2 regions of the Marinomonas phycocola genome follow, and region 1 is predicted to be linked to the other one. Evidence: riboswitches for the same ligand, from Rfam matches in the RefSeq annotation. Region 1 holds a riboswitch; the other holds the start of a gene.
The links. A riboswitch is a leader RNA that binds a small molecule or an ion and turns the genes downstream of it on or off. The one in region 1 is predicted to bind thiamine pyrophosphate.
Positions count from the first base shown of each region.

Region 2: it holds a riboswitch for thiamine pyrophosphate, as region 1 does, so the genes downstream of both, thiC (phosphomethylpyrimidine synthase ThiC) here and thiB (thiamine ABC transporter substrate binding subunit) in region 1, are expected to answer to the same signal.

Region 1 is NZ_JBLIXL010000003.1:162,481-173,165, reverse strand. Features, by position in the region: gene rplI (50S ribosomal protein L9) at 1-24, opposite strand, end outside; gene ACMUMJ_RS03790 (hypothetical protein) at 47-907, opposite strand; gene rpsR (30S ribosomal protein S18) at 928-1,158, opposite strand; gene rpsF (30S ribosomal protein S6) at 1,181-1,591, opposite strand; gene ACMUMJ_RS03775 (DMT family transporter) at 1,722-2,612, shown strand; gene ACMUMJ_RS03770 (DMT family transporter) at 2,633-3,535, shown strand; gene ACMUMJ_RS03765 (DMT family transporter) at 3,589-4,446, opposite strand; gene ACMUMJ_RS03760 (thiamine ABC transporter ATP-binding protein) at 4,467-5,174, opposite strand; gene thiP (thiamine/thiamine pyrophosphate ABC transporter permease) at 5,161-6,747, opposite strand; gene thiB (thiamine ABC transporter substrate binding subunit) at 6,774-7,787, opposite strand; TPP riboswitch at 7,835-7,959, opposite strand; gene ACMUMJ_RS03745 (3-deoxy-D-manno-octulosonic acid transferase) at 8,069-9,310, opposite strand; gene msbA (lipid A export permease/ATP-binding protein MsbA) at 9,310-10,685, opposite strand, start outside.
Region 2 is NZ_JBLIXL010000001.1:210,966-221,650, forward strand. Features, by position in the region: gene ACMUMJ_RS01025 (ester cyclase) at 1-616, shown strand, start outside; partial or broken gene ACMUMJ_RS01030 (histidine kinase) at 843-1,157, shown strand; gene ACMUMJ_RS01040 (DUF1289 domain-containing protein) at 1,385-1,582, shown strand; gene ACMUMJ_RS01045 (hypothetical protein) at 1,717-1,857, shown strand; TPP riboswitch at 1,957-2,059, shown strand; gene thiC (phosphomethylpyrimidine synthase ThiC) at 2,228-4,258, shown strand; gene thiE (thiamine phosphate synthase) at 4,258-5,889, shown strand; gene thiS (sulfur carrier protein ThiS) at 5,889-6,089, shown strand; gene ACMUMJ_RS01065 (thiazole synthase) at 6,091-6,879, shown strand; gene thiH (2-iminoacetate synthase ThiH) at 6,879-8,048, shown strand; gene ACMUMJ_RS01075 (hypothetical protein) at 8,218-8,592, shown strand; gene aroA (3-phosphoshikimate 1-carboxyvinyltransferase) at 8,764-10,038, opposite strand; gene ACMUMJ_RS01085 (MurR/RpiR family transcriptional regulator) at 10,208-10,685, opposite strand, start outside.

The sequences.
Region 1 (10,685 bases):
TTTGTCGAGTAGAATAACTTCCATCTCGATCACCTCTAATTAATAATTAGCTATTACTTAAATCAGTTGGCTTTTCTTGTATCCTACCTCGAATATCTATAAACGCATCTGCAACAGCCAATACTATTAACAGCTTTGTAAAATACACACTCAGAACAAATAAGCCGACAAGGTAGAAAACAACCAATCCAATTATCCCAATTCTTTTTTTTGCGACAATCCCATGAACAATAGCAATTCCCACCAAAACAAAAACGGGAACCGAAACTTGGGTTAAGACGTAAAACGCTTCTCCAAGGCTTTCACCTAAAAGAATCATACTACCTAACAACAACACCGATACCACAGGCAAACGGAGCTGATGAAATTCATCACGTAAACCGCCAGGGTTATAAAGTGCAGCCTGCCACTTTCTAGATAAGAACAACGCAGTAACCGCAACAAAAACCTGAACAGTAGAAAGAGCAACAACGACCTGATTAAAAATCGTTCCTTTATCTGGCATTTCTACCTTCTGCTCATTCAAAAACAATTGAACCATTTCAATTAATAAATTCAATAAACCGGGCATTAAAACAGGTAGAAGAAAAACTCCTAACAAAGCCAGAAAACTGGCTGCTGTCAAAACAAACGCCCAAGACATTTTTGTACGTAACAAATATCCCAATAGCATGACTTGAATTAACACAATAAACGCTGTTGCATCGCCTTGGTAAAACCACAGCATTACTGCGGGTAATCCACCCCACGCAAGCACAGGAATTGCTTCTGCAATACCTTTTCGAAGTACAACCAGACCTAAAATGGCAGACGCCAGCCAAAACATAAGTGGAATAGCGCTAAACGCAGCAACACCAATAATGGCATGCAAACGACGCTTCATCACCCAGTTCGCTAGTGTACTCATGAAGTACCCCGAATCACCTATTAATTAAAGTGACTATCAGTATATGGCAAAAGAGCAATATAGCGAGCACGCTTGATAGCAGTCGCTAGCTGACGCTGATAACGAGCCTTAGTGCCAGTAATACGGCTAGGAACGATTTTACCAGTTTCAGTAATATAACCTTTAAGTGTCTCTAGATCTTTGTAATCGATCTCAATTGTACCTTCTGCAGTGAAACGGCAGAATTTACGACGACGAAAAAAACGAGCCATGAGTATCTCCTAATCCAATTAATTATTCAGCAGTGTCAGAAGAATCATCTTCTTCAACGGAATTTTCTAAAGCACGCTCTTCACGTTGAGGAGCTGGGCGACGATCATCACGACCTTCAGACGCTTTAATTGGGGAAACCTCAGTCACTGCCGCTTTACGACGAATTACCAAATTACGGATAATTGCATCGTTGTAACGGAAAGTTTCGTTTAGTTCAGACAAAACACTTTCAGAAGTCTCAACGTTCATAAGAACATAGTGAGCCTTGTGAATTTTGTTGATTGGATAAGCTAATTGACGACGGCCCCAATCTTCTAGACGATGAACTTGACCACCATCTTCAGTGATCAAGTTAGTGTAACGCTCGATCATTGCAGGGACTTGTTCACTTTGATCTGGATGAACCAGAAATACGATTTCATAATGACGCATTGAAGCTCCTTATGGGTTCTTAGTCTCCACGCTTCCCCCGTTAAATAAGCTGTGAGACAAGGAGTATTGATTTACGGGGTGCGGTATTATATAACAGCCACCAAAATAATGGAACCAAGGATTTTAAATTATGGTCAATCAATCTAAAGCAATGCTACTAGGACTTATTGCTGTTTTACTTTGGTCTACTGTCGCCGCCGCATTTAGCATTTCTCTATCTCAACAAAGCCCTGCTCAGTTATTGTTGATAGCTTCTATTTCATCACTTTTATTTTTAATCGTATTGATTATGTACAATAAACAGTGGGGGGAACTGGCGCATTACGCATCAACAACATGGAAAACCTCGTTGTTTTTTGGCGCTATTAATCCGTTCATTTACTATTTAGTTCTTTTAGAAGCCTATAAACTACTGCCCGCTCAAGAAGCCCAAGCAATCAACTACACTTGGGCAATTATGCTCAGTTTTATGGCCATTCCAATTTTAAAGCAAAAATTGGTATTTTTTGACATTATTGCAGCGACCTGTTGCTACTTTGGCGTACTGGTTATTGCAACCAATGGAAATCCAACAAGCCTGAATTTCAGTAATCTAAATGGTGTTCTTCTAGCGTTAGCTAGTACGGTTATTTGGGCTATGTATTGGCTATTAAACACCAAAGACAAGCGCCCTAGTTTAATTGGTCTAACCCTGAATTTCACTTTCGCATTACCATTAATTTTCCTCTATTGGGGAATAACAGAAAGCAATAGTGCATGGACTGTTAAGGGCATTTTAAGCGCGACTTATATTGGATTATTTGAGATGGGTCTCACATTTGTACTTTGGAACAGTGCATTAAAACTCACGTCCAAGGCAACAAAGATCGCCAATCTCATTTTCCTTTCACCTATCCTATCGATTTTCTGGTTGTCTCAATTTACAGATGAACAAGTAAAAACCTCGACTATTGTCGGCCTTGCCTGCATACTGATTGGACTGACCGTACAGAACATAGCAAAGTCCAAAAGAGTGAAATAATTTTTTGAATAAGGAACCTCATGCCCGCATTTATTTACTTGTTATTACCTGTTCTTTTTTGGTCAGGAAATTACGTACTAGGAAGAGTGACACTTGACACAGGCTTAGATCCTTTTTTCCTTTCCTTTGCACGCTGGACACTGGCTTGCTTGCTTACTCTCCCTTTTGCCTATAAAACACTGATAGCCGAACGAAAAACAATCGTCAATAACTGGAAAATGTTGGCTTTTTTTGCATGGTTTGGCGTGTGTAATTACAATTTATTTCTATATATAGGATTAACCACCACCAGCGTAACCAATGCGGTGCTACTCAACTCTGTTATGCCAGTAATCATTCTTATTGCAGCTAGAATTCTCTTAGGTCAAAAAACAACGTGGATACAAAACACTGGAATAATCATCTCAACTCTGGGCGTTACTAACATTGTTAGCAAAGGGACACTGGACACTCTGTTGCACCTAACGTTTTCTACTGGAGATTTATGGATCATTGCAGCCGCAGTTTGTTGGGCTATCTACTCTGTACTCATCGCTAAAAAACCCAAAGATCTCTCCATGCTAGGCTTTTTTTCCAGTACAGCCCTAATAGGCACCTTTATTCAAATCCCCATCGTACTGCTCTTCGGCAACCAAAACATTAGCAATGTAACTTCTTTAGACTGGATAACCATTGGCTACATATCTATTTTTGCTTCTATCGGTGCTTTTTTATGCTGGAACACAGGCATTCAAAAACTAGGCGCAGCAACCGCAGGTCACTTTATTCACCTAATGCCTGTCTTTAGCATTCTTCTGTCTTATATTTTTCTCAAAGAAAACCTTTATGACTACCATATTATTGGTATCGTTCTTATTTTCGGCGGCATTTTTATTGCCACAATATTAAACAAGATCAAACCAAGTAAAGCCGTTACTCAATAACGCAGTATCTCATTCTTACTAAGCGGCACACCCCCCAACAATGAGCCTCCAAACTATGAGCGCCTCGACAGTCGAGCGCTGTACAAAATACTTGCAAAAATAAAAATCATGCCAAGTACAGCAAGTAAATTTGGAATATGCCCCCAAATCAACCACCCCCAAACCCCACTAAAAACCACGCCAATATAACTTATCGGTGATACCACACTTGCTGGCGCATAAGTATACGCTTTCGTATATAAGAACATACCAATATACAGTGCTCCAGCAACAACCCCCACCCATACGAATAAAGACAGAGGAACATACAAACTTTCATTTTGAAAAAGGGCAACAATAGAAGAAAGAAAAGCGGATACGGCAAAGTAAATAGTCATTGTTTCTTCACTTCTTACTTCTTTCGAAAGCATGCGAGTTGTAACCATTGAAAACGCCAATCCAACAGCAGATGTTAAGCCAATCAAATGCCAAAAATTAACATGTGTTGGCGTCGGTTGAATAATAAATATCACTCCCACAAAACCAACGATAAGAGGAAGCCATCGCCTAACAGGAATACGAGTTCGGTGCATAATTAATACGACAAAAGGAACACATAGAGGTGCACATGATCGTAACAAAGAAGCCTCAACCAAAGGAATGTGATTCAAAGCATAATAATAAAAAATAAAACCTGTAAAGCCGCCCATACTGCGAAGAAAATGCACCTTCCAAACAAAAGCAGGATGCATTTTCCAGTGGCCTCTTTGTTGAGGTAAAAGCAATAACAGGCAAAGTATACTTTGCCAGAATACCAAGGTAATAACAGCGATTTCTTGCTGAACCACTTTTACCGCCAATGCAGCAATTGACATAATAAAGGCGTAAGCAATGGTGGCATAAATCCCCTTACTTAAGAGGCTTGGTGACATACTAGACGCCATATTTTCTCTTACTCATTTCTCAATTTATCTTTACCTAAATAACGTGACAGGGCTGAATTTGTTCCATATCCATCTAACAAAGACACATCTCCATGCTCAAACACTTCACCAGATTGGATTAAAATGATATTGCCTCCAGCCAATTTTGCCTCATGAGGATGATGAGAAATAAGCAATGTTGTTAACCCTAAATCACGAGTTAAATCCACCACCAGCAATAACATCTCTTCTCGCAGACTAGGGTCCAAAGCACTAAAAGGTTCATCCAATAAAAGAATCGGTCTTTTTCTTACCAATGCCCGAGCCAGAGCAACTCGTTGAGCCTGCCCACCCGAGAGCATATCTGGAAACTTATGCATTTGCTCTTTCAATTGGGTTTTATCCAAAGACCACTCAACGGCTTCGCTTTCAGGTTCCGTTAACTTCCCGCTTGGGCGTAAACCAATTGCAATATTTTGCCAAACCGTTAACTGTGGAAACAAGTTATCACTTTGAAATAACGTTGTAATCGGTCTTTCATAAGGTGGCAGCCCTTGCAAATCATCATTACCAAACGTTAATCTTCCATTTCCTTCTATAAATCCACCTATGAGTTGCAGTAAAGTACTCTTACCTTCCCCACTGCCGCCAAGAAGAGTCGTCAAACCTTTACCAATCACCACTTGGTAATGAGCGCTAAATGAAGCCCAAGAATAGGTTAAATCAATGTTTAACACGCTTAACGCCTCCAATAATACGAGTAGAGAACATAAATAACACAACACAAAGTACAACCAATACAACAGCAACACTCGAACCTTGCTCTAACCGATAAGATCCAATTAATTGAAATAGATATAATGGTAGAGACAGCAACCCAGATGAACCAAATAAGGCAATCACCCCCATATCACCTAAACACAATAAAAGTGCGTACCCAAAAGCCTGAGCAACACTTCCTCGAACAATCGGCCATTCCAATAAAAATCGAGCTTTCCCCCATATGCCTAAACTTGCATATAATAAACGATAACGCTTCTCTTGTTGATAAAATACCGGCATCAATGCCCTCAAAACAAAAGGCAGTGCTGTCATTCCATTCACCCAAACAACAATCCAATACCCTTGATCAAACCCCAAACCAATCTGACGGAAAACAAGAAACAACCCTGTCGCAATGACTAAACCGGGTATCATCAAAATACTGTTCCCTAAAGACTCAACCAGTTTAGCAAGCCATTCCAATCGCGGCTGACAATGCCCATAACGAGCAACAAAAACAAAGCCAAGCCCTAAAACCACACTTAATATCGCTGCTGGTATCGCAATCTTTAAAGACACTCCTACGGCTTGCCACATTTTTTCATCTTGTAATGTTTGCCAGAATACAGGCGAAAAAATAGGTTCTAAGATAGCAATAAACGGAGGCAGGATCAGCAACAGAGCAAATACAATTGCACTAATATCAAAAAACTTATTCCAAGCACTGTCTTTTAAAACATATCCTTTCAGAGTTAGCACACTGTTATCTTGCTTCAAAGGTAAGGAAAAACGATAAATTAACATGGCCACACAGCTGCATATTAACACTTGCAATAGGGACAACACACTGGCTTTAGACACATCAAAATCAAAACGAAGCGCCTGATAAATAGCCACTTCTAATGTACTGGATTTAGGGCCACCACCAAGGCTTAGCACAACGGCAAAACTGGAGAAACACAACATAAATATCAGTACAAAAGCCCCCGGCAACGCTTTTCTTATATAATGCCATTCAATTATTTTAAATGCTTGCCAACGAGAAAATCCCAACTGAAGGGCAAGTCGCCATTGTGCTTGAGGAATCAGACCATGAGCTTGCACCAATAGGCGCACTGCCAAAGGCAAGTTAAAAAAGAGGTGAGCTAATAATATCCCCAAAAGCCCATATAAAGGCAGCTCGATCCCTGTCCATGCAGTTATCCACCCACTTCGTCCGTAGACAACAACAATGCCAAGAATAGCAACGATACTGGGCACAACCATAGAAACAGCAAACAATTGGAACAACGCATTACGTCCGAAAAATTGTCGGTGCATCAAAGCCGAAGCGATGGGGACGGCAAGCCCAATACTCAAAACACTGCTCAATAGAGCCTGCCAAAGAGAAAAGCGAACGACACGCCATAAATAGGCACTGGATAAGTAAGACATCCATCTATCCGCTTCTCCATAAAATAAAAGAGCCGCCAAACTGGCAGCTCCTATCAGAGTAAACACAAGAATAAGAAAGAAGGCAGGCAATAAACGCCATTGAACGAATGACATCGAAAACGCACCTATTCTTGTTTTCACTATCTTGTTGTTGCTTCTAACCACTCATCTACCCAAGCACTGCGATTACTTGACACATCTTCTGCGGAAAGGGTAAGTACTTTTGTCGGTTGCTGCAATAAGGAAAATGCTTCAGGTAAGGCGGTTTCTGTTTTAACAACAGGGAACATCCAATTACCAGTCGCAACATGAGATTGGAAACCATCTTCTAAAATAAACGACATAAATTGGCTGGCTAATTCCGGATTAGGCGCATTGTTTAATTGCGCAGCGACCTCCACTTGAGGATAAAAACCTTCTGATGCAGGTGCTGCTTGATATTTATTAACGCCTTCAGCAACCATGTGGTATGCAGGGGACGTTGTATAACTTAACACTACGTCAGATTCGCCTTTCAAAAATAAACTGTAACCGTCATACCAGCCTTTCGTAACAGTAACAGTATGAGAACTCAGTTTTTCCCACGCTTCATCGGCTTTATCGCCATAGACAGATTTCATCCATAATAACAACCCTAACCCCGGCGTGCTTGTTCGAGGATCTTGATAGATAACCCTTAAATCTTGGTTCTCTACAATGTCTTTCAATGACGTCGGTACGGTTGTTAATTTCTCAGTATCGTAAATAAACGCAAAGTAACCTTGATCAAATGGCACAAAATAGTCGTTATCCCATCCATTCGGCACAGTTACTTTTTCGGTATTGACTGAGTGAATGGCTAGCAATCCTGTTTTTTCAGCCGCCGACATTAGATTCACATCCAACCCCAGCAAAACATCCGCTTTTGAAGATGCGCCTTCAAGTTGAATACGAGATAAAATACCAACGGAAGAATCTAGACCAACGTAATTTAGTTCACAACCACACACTTTTTCAAAGTCTTCTTTTATTTTTGGACCAGGACCCCAATCAGAAGAAAATGAATCATAGGTGTATACAGTCAACGTATTGCTGTTATCTGCAATTACAGTTGTTGCCAATAAGCTTGTAGCAAGAACGGTTGCCGGGAAAAAACAAAGAGATGTAAAACGCATTAAGTCGCTCCAATAAAAAATTAACGAGCGGCGTGGTGTGAGGCTGCAAAAAAGCAAGATCTCAATCCCTACGCCAGCATAATCTGGATCAGGTTCAATGGGTTAGCAGGATAAGTTGTGACAACTTATTTATCGCTTCTCAGCCTTATACAAGGCACCCCATGAGATGTGTTCAAGCACGATTATAACGATAATCACAAAAATCGCTAGAAACTTATGATGAGAGGCGTATCAGTGAAGTAACAAGCGGATAGAGAATAAAGACAAAACTCAACGAACAATCAATTTAGCGCTTCACCTACACTATGCAAAACGCGCTCTACAGCACCTTGATTATTCTTAGCGTAGGACATGGATTTTTCTCCCATAAGAAAGCATAACGTTTCATTTTCAAACAGCTGTTTGGTCGACCTTTCAATATCGGCAACCGTTAAACACCGCCAAGCAGCATCGATTTTAATCAAATCTTGGGTAATTTCTTTAAAATTAAACGTATGTTCACCAACCAAAATAGGTTTGGCAAGCAAAGCGGGCTCAATTGGGTTATGGCCTCCTCGTTCAATCAAACTGCCGCCGACAAATACAACATCAGAGCATTGATAATAATAGAGAAGCTCTCCCATTGAGTCACCAATCACTACATCGTATTGAGACCAGTCTTCTATAGTCATTTCACTGCGTTTAGCAACACGATCAAAATGTGCTTTCGCTAATTCATAAACCAACTCAAATCGCTCTGGGTGACGAGGCACCAACAGCAGTAGAGCATTATTAAACATTTTTTGAATGGCTTTATGAGCCTCTAAAAGTAACGGCTCCTCTCCTTCATGAGTACTGGCTCCAATCCATATTGGTAAACACTTACCTATACGCTGCCTCCAATCACTTTCTAACACACTATCAGGGACAGTTAGATCAAATTTAATGTTTCCAGTGACGCAGACAGAATCAGCACCAAGCGTTCGAAAACGCCGAGCATCTGTTTCGTCGTGTGCGCAAAATTGCGTTGGTAGCTGCATGAGCTTTTTAGACAGACTAGGAAATTTGGTGTATTTACGTAAGGATCGCTCACTTAAACGGGCATTAATAATATGAACATCAATGCCTTTTTGCTGACAACGATTTAACAGGTTTGGCCATAATTCGGTTTCAACAATGAGCAATTTAGGACAAGTGAGTTTAGCTAAAAAATTAACAACCGACTTATCCCAATCAATTGGCAAATAATGGTGTTGTACGTTTACTTTAAACAAAGAAACCACCTGAGCGGCTCCAGTCGGCGTCATGGTCGTTATCAATAAATGTTTCTCAGGATTTGTAGCCTGCCACCGGCTTACCAAAGGCCGAACCGCTAAGACCTCTCCCACTGACGCACAATGAATCCAGAGATCCGCATGAATGTCTTCGTCAACCTCACCCATAGCCTGACTAATAGAGTAATTATCATAGGCTTGATCAAATCGCTTAAGCTTACGTAAAATCCAAGGCGTTAATGCCTTTAAGAGCAATTGATAAACCCACATTAGGAATCCTCAGGATCATTAAACTGCTGTTTATGCAATTGAGCATAAGCCCCTTTTCTATTCAGCAAGTCTTGATGTGTCCCCATCTCCACAACATTACCGTGATCAACAACGGCTATGAGATCTGCATTCTCAATCGTTGACAGTCGGTGAGCAATCGCAATTGTCGTTCGGTCTTTCATTAAGGTATCAAGTGCTTGTTGAATTGCGCGTTCCGATTCAGAATCCAAAGCCGATGTTGCTTCATCTAAAATCAAGATAGGTGCATTTTTTAACACAGCTCTCGCTATCGCAATACGCTGCCGTTGTCCGCCAGATAATAACACACCGTTTTCACCTACCATGGTGTCGAGACCAAGTTCAAGCTCCTGTATAAAGCCCCAAGCATTTGCGGCTTCCGCTGCTGCAATAATGTCCTTATCTGAGGCGCCATTTAAATCGCCATAGGCAATATTAGAACGAATAGAGCCATTAAAAAGAACCACATTTTGGTTAACTAACGCGATGTGCTTTCTTAGGTTGTCTAGGCTGAATTGGTTGATCGGTTCATCATCTAATAGCAAAGCACCTTCTTCTACATCATAAAAACGCGGAATAAGGTTAGCAAAAGTCGATTTTCCTCCTCCAGAACGTCCCACTAACGCGAGCGTTTTACCTGCTGACAAAGAAATAGACACATCCTTTAAAACCTGTTTATCTGTATTAGGGTACGTGAAATTAAGGTTTTTGAATTGAATATCACCCTTTACTGCTGATACCTGCTTAGAGCCTGTGTTTTTTTCAATATCCAAATCTAAAAACTCAAAAATACTTTCTGCCGCCGAAATGCCTTTTTGCAAAATGCTGTTTACTTCTGTCAATTGACGCATTGGTTTACTTAACATGCCCGCCGCACCGATAAAAGCGACAAAATCTCCAGCAGACATAGAGGCACTGATTGTAGAGTCTAACGCCATCCAAATAAGTAACGCTAATGCAACCGCAACAATAAACTGAACAATGGGAACATTTAGTGCTTTTGTTATTTCAAGCTTTAATTGAGAGCGACGATTCTCGTTTGCAGCTTGATAAAAGCGTTCCGTTTCAAACGCTGAACCGCCAAAAATCTTAATAACTTCTTGCCCTTTTATCGACTCTGAGGCCACATCCGTCACACCACCCATTGAGTTTTGAATACGAGTACTTAACTTACGAAAACGCTTTGACGCATAGGAAACAATCACACCAATAATAGGAATAATTAATAAGAACAATAATGATAAACGCCAATTGGTGTATAGCATGTACCCCAGTAATCCAATGACAGTAAAACCTTCTCTTAATAAGGTTTTTATTGCATTCGTAACAGAGCCAATGACTTGTTCAGTATCGTAAG
Region 2 (10,685 bases), on a different contig from region 1:
TATTCCTGAAGTGATGATGCAGGCAGGTGTTTGGCCATTGTCTGTAAGTCTTGGTCGTGAATGGCATGTTCCTGGGCCTGCAACACAAGATGGCATTATTGCTTCTGATGACAATTCGGAGCGCTCAGCGATAAGCTTGGATATCGTCGCTAATATGTGCGAGTCATTGGGGGAGTTTTCTGATGGGGGCGTTGATGCTATGAAACTAGATCAATATTGGCATCCAAATTGCAGTTGGTATGGACCATCAGGTATTGGTACTGCGAGAGGTATTAAAGGGTTTAGAAACTGGCATCAAATACCATTTTTAAACGCGTTGCCAAACCGTGTTGGAGATACTCAGAAAGGTTTTCTATTTGCTGATGGTGATTACGTGGGGTTCACTGCGTGGCCTGGCATGTCAATGACAATTAGTCATGGCGGGTGGTTAGGTATTGCTCCTTCGAATCAGGAAATTACTATGCGTAGTTTAGATTTTTGGCGTGTAGAAGGCCATTTAATTAGAGAAAACTGGGTCTTAATTGATTTGTTGGATGTTTATAATCAAATTGGTGTTGATGTACTTGGAAGGATGAAAGAGCTAAATAAGGCTCGTTTACTTCAATTTGAAAAATAGCCCACTTACAGCCTGTTTATTTAGACCGAATAAGAATACATGGGCTGTAACGCTGTTTTTGTTTGGTGAAGTACAGAAGTGAATACTGGAAGCACCGTTTTCAGAGGTGCTATTAAGAGTATTATTTAGTTTTTTCATTACTTATATTTTTTATATTACTCATAGACTTAATCGAAAAGATAAAGAGCTACAAGAGCAGGAGTTGAAAACATTACTGTAAGAAAAAATGGCAGAGTCTAGTTATAACGTTTTGCAATCTCAAATGGAGCCGCATTTTCTCTTTAATACATTGGAAAATATTCGTGTGTTAATTGATTTATAGCCTGATTCCTCAAAGAAAATGACGGATCTTTTGAGAGCATCCATAACCAAAGCTCAAACACAAATTATTTGTATTAAAAATGAATTAGAAACCGTAAAGGCTTACTTGGCGATTCAAAAAGTAAGAATGGGGGATCGATTAGAATACAATTTGATTATTGAAAGTGGGTTAGAAGAAGCTAAGTACCTAAGTACGCCCTTTTTACGATTCAACCCCTAGTTGAAAGTGGCATAATCGTATTTTGAAGAATACACCGCGCGGTGATCGTACAGGTGTCTAAAAATCAGTCAAGTTAGTAAAGATGAACAGGGGCGATATTCCTTGATACTTAAAGAATTGAATAGAACCCTTCCAGTTAGCCGAAATAATACCTATCTCTTTAAGCAAATGTAGTTAAAATACCGTAATTTTTTATACACGGTTACTCTTGTTTGAGGAATGTGAAAATGAAGTCACAAGATAAAGGTGTTGTTGTTTCTCCCTGCACCAATGTGTGTAGCTTAGATGATGACGATATTTGTATTGGTTGTTACCGAACGGGTGGGGAAATTACTAAATGGGGTCGGGCAAGCATTGCAGAACAAAAAGAAATATTAGAGAAAGTAAAAGAAAGAGAGAAAAACAGCCCTTTTTACAGTGAGTAATGAAGTCGTATTGTTTAATACGCTTCTTATTCTTATTATTACAGTCATCTCATCGACGTGGCCCTGCAGGTGGGCCAAAAATCATTAAAGCGATATTTTCGAATGGATCGGTCAATACGATCAGTGAGTAGGGTGTGAGCATTGGCAAAGAGAATTGCGTGGAAGAGGCGGGTTCGATCAGTTGGGGCTCTGAAGACGCGTTTACTAATATGAAAAATCGAGTAGAGGAACTGCTTAGTCAAGGGCGCAAAGTCCTAGCCGTCGATGAATTTTAATGTTGCCTGTAACATTAAAAATACGCCAAATGAATATGGCTCTCACATAACCAGACAAATTTTAAGGCTTTACAAGCGTATTATTACTGGGTATTGTGCAATTACTTGTCGGAGTGCCATTTGGCTGAGATCGCTTATAAGCGGGATCCGCAGAACCTGATCAGGGTTAAAAACCTGCGTAGGAAACAAGAAAATCGTAATCTTTTCTTTTCTGCATCGAATGTACTTCTACCGGGATTTTACGGTTGTATTTGGTGCTGTCGTATTAATCCCTGTAGAAAATTTTTGAAGCATAATTCCATTTTTGGAATGCCTTCAATGAGCCTCATTTTAGACAAGCAATTCTCATTTTACTTTTAGGGAACGGCTTATGTCATCGAATAATGAATCAGTAAACAACATTATAAAAAAACCAAATAAAGTCAGCCGAGAAGCATCTCGTCAAGCAGCTAAAGCCTTTATTGAATCGCTTCAAGCGACACCTTTTCCTTCTTCAGAACGCATCTATATTGAAGGTTCAGATCCCTCTATCCGTGTTCCTATGCGTCAAATTAATGTCTCTGATACTGCGATTGGTTCAGATCCAAACAATCTCACCTTTGAATCAAATGACCCCATTTATATTTACGATTGCTCCGGCGCGTATGCAGACCCTAAGGCAACGATCGATGTCCATAAAGGGTTACCAAGGTTAAGAGAAAGTTGGATTGATGCTCGTAAAGATACGGAACAATTAACACAATTATCGTCGAAGTTTTCTAATGAACGCTTAGAAAATGCGGCTTTGGATGAATTACGTTTTAAGAATTTACCAAAACCAGAGAAAGCAAAGCCAGGTAAAAACGTAACGCAGATGCATTACGCTCGACAAGGCATTATTACGCCTGAGATGGAATTCATAGCCATTCGTGAAAACCAAAATTTTGATGCAATTCAAGGCGAGCTCTTGCGTAGACAACATTCAGGGAAAAGCGTCGGAGCGAATATTCAGCAACACATTACACCAGAGTTTGTTCGTGATGAAGTGGCGAGAGGCCGTGCAATCATACCGAATAATATTAATCACCCTGAATCCGAGCCAATGATCATAGGGCGCAACTTCTTAGTTAAGGTGAATGCAAACATCGGTAATTCAGCCGTAACTTCATCGATTGAAGAAGAAGTTGAGAAACTGGTTTGGTCGACTCGTTGGGGTGCAGACACCGTGATGGATTTGTCCACGGGTAAAAACATTCATGAGACCCGAGAATGGATACTGAGAAACTCACCTGTACCAATCGGAACGGTTCCTATTTATCAAGCGTTGGAAAAAGTGAATGGCGTAGCTGAAGATTTAAATTGGGACGTATTTCGTGACACCTTACTTGAGCAAGCCGAGCAAGGAGTGGATTATTTTACTATCCATGCGGGAGTGTTATTGCGTTTTGTCCCCATGACAGCGAAGCGTTTGACTGGCATTGTGTCTCGCGGTGGTTCGATTATGGCGAAATGGTGCTTATCTCATCATGAAGAGAATTTCATTTACACGCGTTTTCGAGAAGTTTGTGAAATTTGTGCTCAATATGATGTGGCATTGTCTTTGGGTGATGGTTTGCGTCCCGGGTCTATTCTGGATGCGAACGACGAGGCTCAGATGTCAGAGTTAAGAACCTTGGGTGAATTAACCAAGGTGGCTTGGGAATACGATGTGCAGGTTATGATTGAAGGTCCAGGCCACGTACCGATGCAACTGATTGAAGAAAATATGGCGGAGCAGTTGAAGCACTGTCATGAAGCACCGTTTTATACATTAGGCCCGTTAACACAAGATATCGCCCCTGCGTATGATCACATCACATCAGGCATTGGTGCCGCACAAATTGGTTGGTATGGCTGTGCCATGTTGTGTTATGTCACACCAAAAGAGCATTTAGGCTTACCAAACAAAGAAGACGTTAAAGAAGGTTTAATTACCTACAAAATTGCGGCCCATGCTGCGGATTTGGCAAAAGGACATCCGGGCGCTCAAGTGCGTGATAATGCTTTGTCTAAAGCTCGTTTTGAGTTTCGTTGGGAAGATCAGTTTAACCTCTCTCTAGACCCAATCAGAGCAAGAGCCTATCACGACGAAACGATTCCTCAGGCGTCAGGAAAAGTGGCTCATTTTTGTTCTATGTGTGGACCAAAGTTCTGCTCGATGAAAATTACACAAGAAGTAAGGGACTATGCCAAAGGTCTTGATGACACAAAACTACAGCGTATTGACGCAACAGAGCTCACGGATTTAGATGCCCAATCAGGTATGCAAAAAATGTCTGAGCAATTTAAAGCACTAGGCAGCGATGTGTATTTAACAACGGATCGATTACAGGATGAGGTGTCACTCAATCAGGGTAAGCAGTTACAACGTGAGGAGGATTAATGTTCTCAACAAACTCATTAATGCCGATTGTTTTGTGTGTCGGGGGCTCTGACCCGAGTGCGCATGCTGGCTTACAAGCTGATATCCGTGTTGGGCAGGATTTAGGCGTGCATATTGTCACCGTTGTCACGTCGTTAACTGCTCAAAACTCACAAGGTGTCTCCCATGTATTTCCCATTGCAAAGCAGCAATTTGATGCGCAGTGGGAAAGCATTTTATCGGACATGCAGCCAAACATTATAAAAATTGGACTCTTGTCTAATTATGAATTAATGCTGGCGACGTCTTTTTGGTTAAAGAAAATAAAGATTGGCTACCCAGATTGTCAAATTGTGCTTGATCCTGTGGGCGTCTCTTCCACGGGGCAGAGCTTATTTTGTTCCTCTATTCATGATGAAGCTGAAGGGCATGATTCGTTTGAATCGTTAATGGCGCTTCTGACAATAGTGGATTGGATTACGCCAAATACCGATGAATTCGCGTTGATGGTGAACCTGAAGGAGGATCGACCGATAATTGATTCATCGATCACTAGCCGTTTATTTGAATGTTTTAATGCGTTTATGGTGCAGTCACCGAGCTTTAGAGAGAAAAAATGGTTGATTAAAGGTGGCCATGCTTGGGGAAAGTCGAATGCTTCTGAAGACTGTGTAGATTGGCTTTTTACCTCCAGTGTGAAGGTGGAGGGTTTGTCTTTCCCTATTGGTTTTTCATCGAAAAGGCAAACACAGAGTCACAGCCGTGGAACAGGATGCAGTTTTGCAACGGCATTAAGTGCTTTTTTGTCTTTAGGGTACGATACGCTAGACAGTATCACCTTAGCGAAAAGTTATATTAATCATGCTCTAGAAAAAAGCTATCAAGTGGGTAAAGGAGAGGGGCCTTTAGGGACGTGTGGTTGGCCAGATAAAATTGAGCATTTGCCCGAGATACTGACTTCAAACGAACAAGACGTTTTTCAATCGGATCGGTCTACTCAGCCATTTTTATCCATGGAGCCTCGTTCATTCGGGTTGTATCCAGTGGTCGATTCCCCTGAATGGATTGAGCGGTTACTGAAAGCGGGCATTCAAACGATTCAATTGCGCATCAAAAACCCTCAATCACCCTGTTTAGACCAAAACATCAAAACAGCGGTCAAGCTTGGTAAACGCTACAGTGCTCAGGTTTTCATTAATGATTATTGGCAAAAAGCCATTGAATACGGTGCTTATGGTGTTCATCTTGGTCAAGAGGATTTGCTTGAAGCCGATTTGGCCTACATTGCCGCGTCTGGGCTTCGTCTGGGGGTGAGTACTCATGGTTATTTTGAAATAGCGAGAGCGCAAAATGTGAGCCCTAGCTACATTGCTCTTGGTCATATTTTTCCAACAAAAACCAAAGACATGCCTTCTCAACCACAAGGTATAGAGCGATTAACAAAATACATTCGCTTGTTATCAGGCGTGTATCCCACTGTCGCCATTGGAGGCATTGGGGAAGCCGCCTTTGATGATGTTTTACAGACCAATGTGGATGGTATTGCGATGGTGACGGCGATTACTGAATCATCTAACCCTGAAGCCGTTGTGACGGGTTTTTTGCAAAGAATGTCTTCTTATAACGTATCAAGAAAAAGGATGACTGTGTAATGAAAGAGATCCAACTTAATGATTCTTTGTTTTCGTTCTCTGGCGAATCGGTGGAAGACTTAATTCGGCATTTAGAATCAAATAAAGAGGGCGTCGCTGTCGCTCTGAATGACGACATTGTGCCTAAAAGCGTATGGGGAAAGACCTTGATACGTCATGGAGACACGGTACTAATTTTTGAATCGATCGTGGGTGGATAACATGAATACGATAAAAAATGATCCTCTTATTATTAGCGACCATTCATTTCAGTCACGTTTGTTTACTGGGACAGGAAAGTACGCCAATTCAGAATCAATGATTGAATCAATTAAAGCCAGTGGCAGTGAGTTAGTCACCTTGTCTCTGCGACGGATGGATTTTGTTAATCAAAGTGATAATATCTTGCAGCCATTACAACAGCACGGAATGAAATTGTTGCCAAATACTTCTGGAGCGAGAACCGCAAAGGAAGCGGTATTCGCTGCGAATTTATCAAGAGAAGCGTTAGAGACCAATTGGGTGAAACTAGAAATTCACCCTGACTCACGCTATTTAATGCCAGATCCAGTTGAAACACTCGAAGCAGCAGAGCAACTTATAAAGCAGGGGTTTATTGTGATGCCTTATGTTCACGCTGATCCTGTTTTGTGTAAAAGGTTGGAGGAAGTTGGTTGTCATTGTGTTATGCCATTAGGCTCGCCTATCGGATCAAACAAAGGATTGGCCAGCCGTACCTTTTTGGAAATTATTATTGAACAAAGCAGTGTTCCTGTCATTGTCGATGCTGGGATTGGCTCCCCTGCGGATGCGGCATTAGCCATGCAATTGGGTGCAGATGCTGTTTTGGTAAATACCGCAATGGCGGTGGCCCGCCAACCAGAATCCATGGGATATGCCTTTTGTTTAGCGGTAGAAGCTGGGCGTTTGGCGTTTCGCTCTGGTCTGGCTATGGAAGAGCATGCGGCGGCGTCGAGCCCAATGACCGATTTTTTAGCAGGATTGGTCTAATGTCGAACAGTATTGCTGCACCATTAAATTTTATCGGTCAATCGACTGCTGTTCAGGGTCAATTTAGCGATGTCGTATCGTCGCTAAATTGGCAAACCACGGCGGCAAGTATTGACAGTCAAACCGCAGAAGATGTTCGAAGGGTCTTGGTGAAAAAAAATCTTCAAATAGACGATTTTATCACGCTGGTATCCCCTGCTGCTCAAGCTTTTTTACCTGAAATGGTAGCCAAAAGTCAGCAACTTACTCGACAGCGCTTTGGTTTTGGTATGAGTTTGTTTGCGCCTTTGTATTTGTCGAATACCTGTGCGAACGAATGCAGTTACTGCGGCTTTTCGATGAGTAATCCTATTAAACGTTTGACACTTAATGAAAGTGATGTTGAAAATGAAGTACGTGCGTTAAAAACAAAAGGGTTTGATCACATATTACTGGTCACTGGTGAGACATCAAAAGTGTCTTTGTCGTATTTTAAAAAAATGCTGCCAATCATTACGCCATCCTTTAACTACCTTTCAATGGAGATTCAGCCATTAGAGGTGGATGAGTATTCTGCTTTACGTGGCTTGGGTTTGAACGCTGTTTTGGTTTATCAAGAAACCTACAACAAAACGACGTACGCAAAACATCATATCAAGGGTAAGAAGTCGGATTTTAATTATCGTTTGGATGCTCCTGATAGGATTGGCCAAGCACAGGTGCACAAAATTGGTTTAGGTGTGTTGTTAGGATTGGACGATTGGCGAACGGACAGCGTGTTTCTGGCGCATCATTTACGTCACTTACAAAAACAGTATTGGCGATCTCGTTTTAGTATCTCCTTTCCACGCATTCGACCCTGTGAAGGAGGTATAGAGGTGGGATCCGAAATTACCGATAAACAATTAGTCCAATTAGTCTGTGCTTGGCGACTGTTCGATGCAGATGTAGAGCTTTCGTTGTCGACACGTGAATCCGCACATTTTCGAGATCATGTATTGCCTATCGGCTTTACCAGCATGAGTGCAGAATCAAAAACTCAACCGGGTGGTTACGCAGAAGATGCTCAATCCGCATTAAAGCAATTTGAAATATCGGATGAGAGACAGGTTTCTGACATTGCCAAATTAATCCAGTCTCATGGCTTAGAGGTAATTTGGAAAGATTGGGATAAAGCGTACAACTCATAACTTGAATTCAAGTAGAGTTGGGTCGCGTTATTTGCACGAAACTAAAGTTACTGACGGTCATCTGACAACCTTTACCTAGTGGTTACCTGAGTTTGACACACATTGACAATAAAGTGATTCATAATGAACTCATCGAAACGAACGAAATAGAAACAAATAGGAGATCATTATGAATGTTAAAAAAATGGGACTAATGAGCGCAGTCGGCTTTACGGCTTTGGTCACGGCATCTTTAGCAACCAATGTTATGGCTGACGGTCATAAAAATGGAAATGGAATGCATGATTCATCCAAAATGGCAGATCGTTTGGCTCATGTATTGGAATTAGATGACGCGACTAAAGCGGAAGTAACGACCTTGCTAGAGAAAAATTCATTAGAAATGAAAACGTTACGTGAATCTCATAAGACACAATTGGAAGCTTTATTGACTCCAGAGCAAGTCGAAAAATTGCAAAAAATGAAGAAACATCGTGGTAAACACGGTAAGTATGGCAAAGAAATGAAGGATAAAATGAAGGACAAAATGGAAGACAAAGGTTAATACAGCATTAGTTTTGTCTGCAGTCTTTAGACAAGTATTTTTTGTGACTTGACGTTTTATCCCAGTCCTATTGAGTTTGTTTAAACTAGCCTCTGTACAGACCCTCGTTAACCCCAACTTAATTAAGTTGGGGTTTTTTTTTGCTATGCTTTTTAGGTAAAGGTCCAATAGCTAGCTTGAAACTTTTCCAAATAAGTCAAAATACGTCGGGAAGGTTTTTGATGTACAGCCTGGGTCATTAATCGTCACCTGTGAGTTAGAGAAAGCGACTAATGAAAAACACATCGCGATACGATGATCATCGTAAGTATCAATAGCCGCATGTTTTACGTCTTTTAATGGTTCAACGTAAATATAATCTTCACCTTCGTCGACTGTGGCTCCTAATTTTTTCAATTCGGTTGCCATCGCAGCTAAACGGTCTGTTTCTTTTACACGCCAGTTATAAATATTACGAATACGTGTCGGGCCGTTTGCAAAAAGAGCGGTAGTGGCAATCGTCATAGCCGCATCTGGAATGTGGTTCATATCCAAATCAACGCCATTCAATTGATCTTTTTCAGCTTCGATCCATGTTGGCCCATAGGTGATTTTTGCTCCCATTGCAGATAAGACTTCTGCAAATTTGACATCACCTTGGACGCTATCTGAGCCAACACCGTGCACTTTGATTTTACCGCCCGCAATGGCTGCGGCTGCAAGGAAGTAAGACGCAGAAGAGGCATCACCCTCAACCATAATATCGCCTGGGCTTTGGTATGTTTGCTGGCCTTTAACAATGAAGGATTGGTAGTTATTGTTTTCTACAACAACACCAAATTGTTTCATAGCATGTAGAGTGATATCGATGTAAGGCTTAGAAACCAAATCACCGTCAACATGAATGGTTAAATCGGATTGAGCGAGGGGCGCAGACATTAAAATAGCCGTTAAAAATTGGCTAGAAATATGGCCTTTAATAGACACTTCACCACCAGATAAGCCATTCGCTTTAATAAGCAATGGTGGGTAACCTTCGGTCTCTTGGTATTCTATATCAACGCCTAGGGCTTTTAATGATTTAACTAAATCGCCAATTGGTCGTTCGTGCATTCTTGGCTCACCATGTAAGCGGAATTGACCTTCGCCTAAACATAATGCCGCGGTCAAAGGGCGCATTGCCGTACCCGCATTGCCAAGGAAGAGGTCCGCTTCAGTCGCGTTAAATGGGCCACCATTGCCTTCAACAATACAGGTGTTTTGATCTTCAAGGGTGTACTTGATACCAAGAGAGGTAAGTGCATTGAGCATATGTCGGATGTCATCACTTTCTAATAGATTGGTAATCCGAGTCGTGCCTTTTGCTAACGCTGCCAGCAGTAAAATTCTATTTGATAGGCTTTTTGATCCTGGAATCTGAATTTCACCATTAGCAGAGGTTAGGGGGCCAAGAGTAATTGAATGCATTGTAATTCCTGATGTTGATAAGCGTGATAGTTTAATATTGATAATTCGTTACGTTTTAGTGATGACCAGTAAACAGGTTAGGACATTGTTCTGACTCAAAAGACATTAAGAATGATTTTTGAATTAGCTAACGGTAGAACCGTCTTTAATCGGGTATTCATGATGCAAACTAATCATCCACATCGTCTAATGATGCACCATTCGTTAATGCCGCCATGTCTAACTCATTGAGTGTTTTGTACGTTGATTCAATTTTTTGAATGCGAGTATGAGCATCATTATAAGACTCTTGATACACACTGTTCGCCATCATGCTAATAAGGTTCATGACACTGGCATAAGAATCGAAGGCAGAGACACCACGTACAGCACATGAAAAATGCAAATCGCTGATGTCACTTGGGGCCACATCCGCATGATCGGTAATGTAGATCAAACGAATGCCTTTTGTTTTAATGGTGCCCATGAGATTTTTTAGCCACGAAGGTCGGCGACGTATGCCCATTACAATCACAATGTCTTCTTTCATGAAAGAAGCGACTTCTTCTCCCAAGGTTTGACCTGGAATCGGAAGAAGCGTGATATTGGAGCGGCATTGTGTCAATTGCTGGCGTAAGTGCAATCCCAGTGCATAATTATTTCGATAA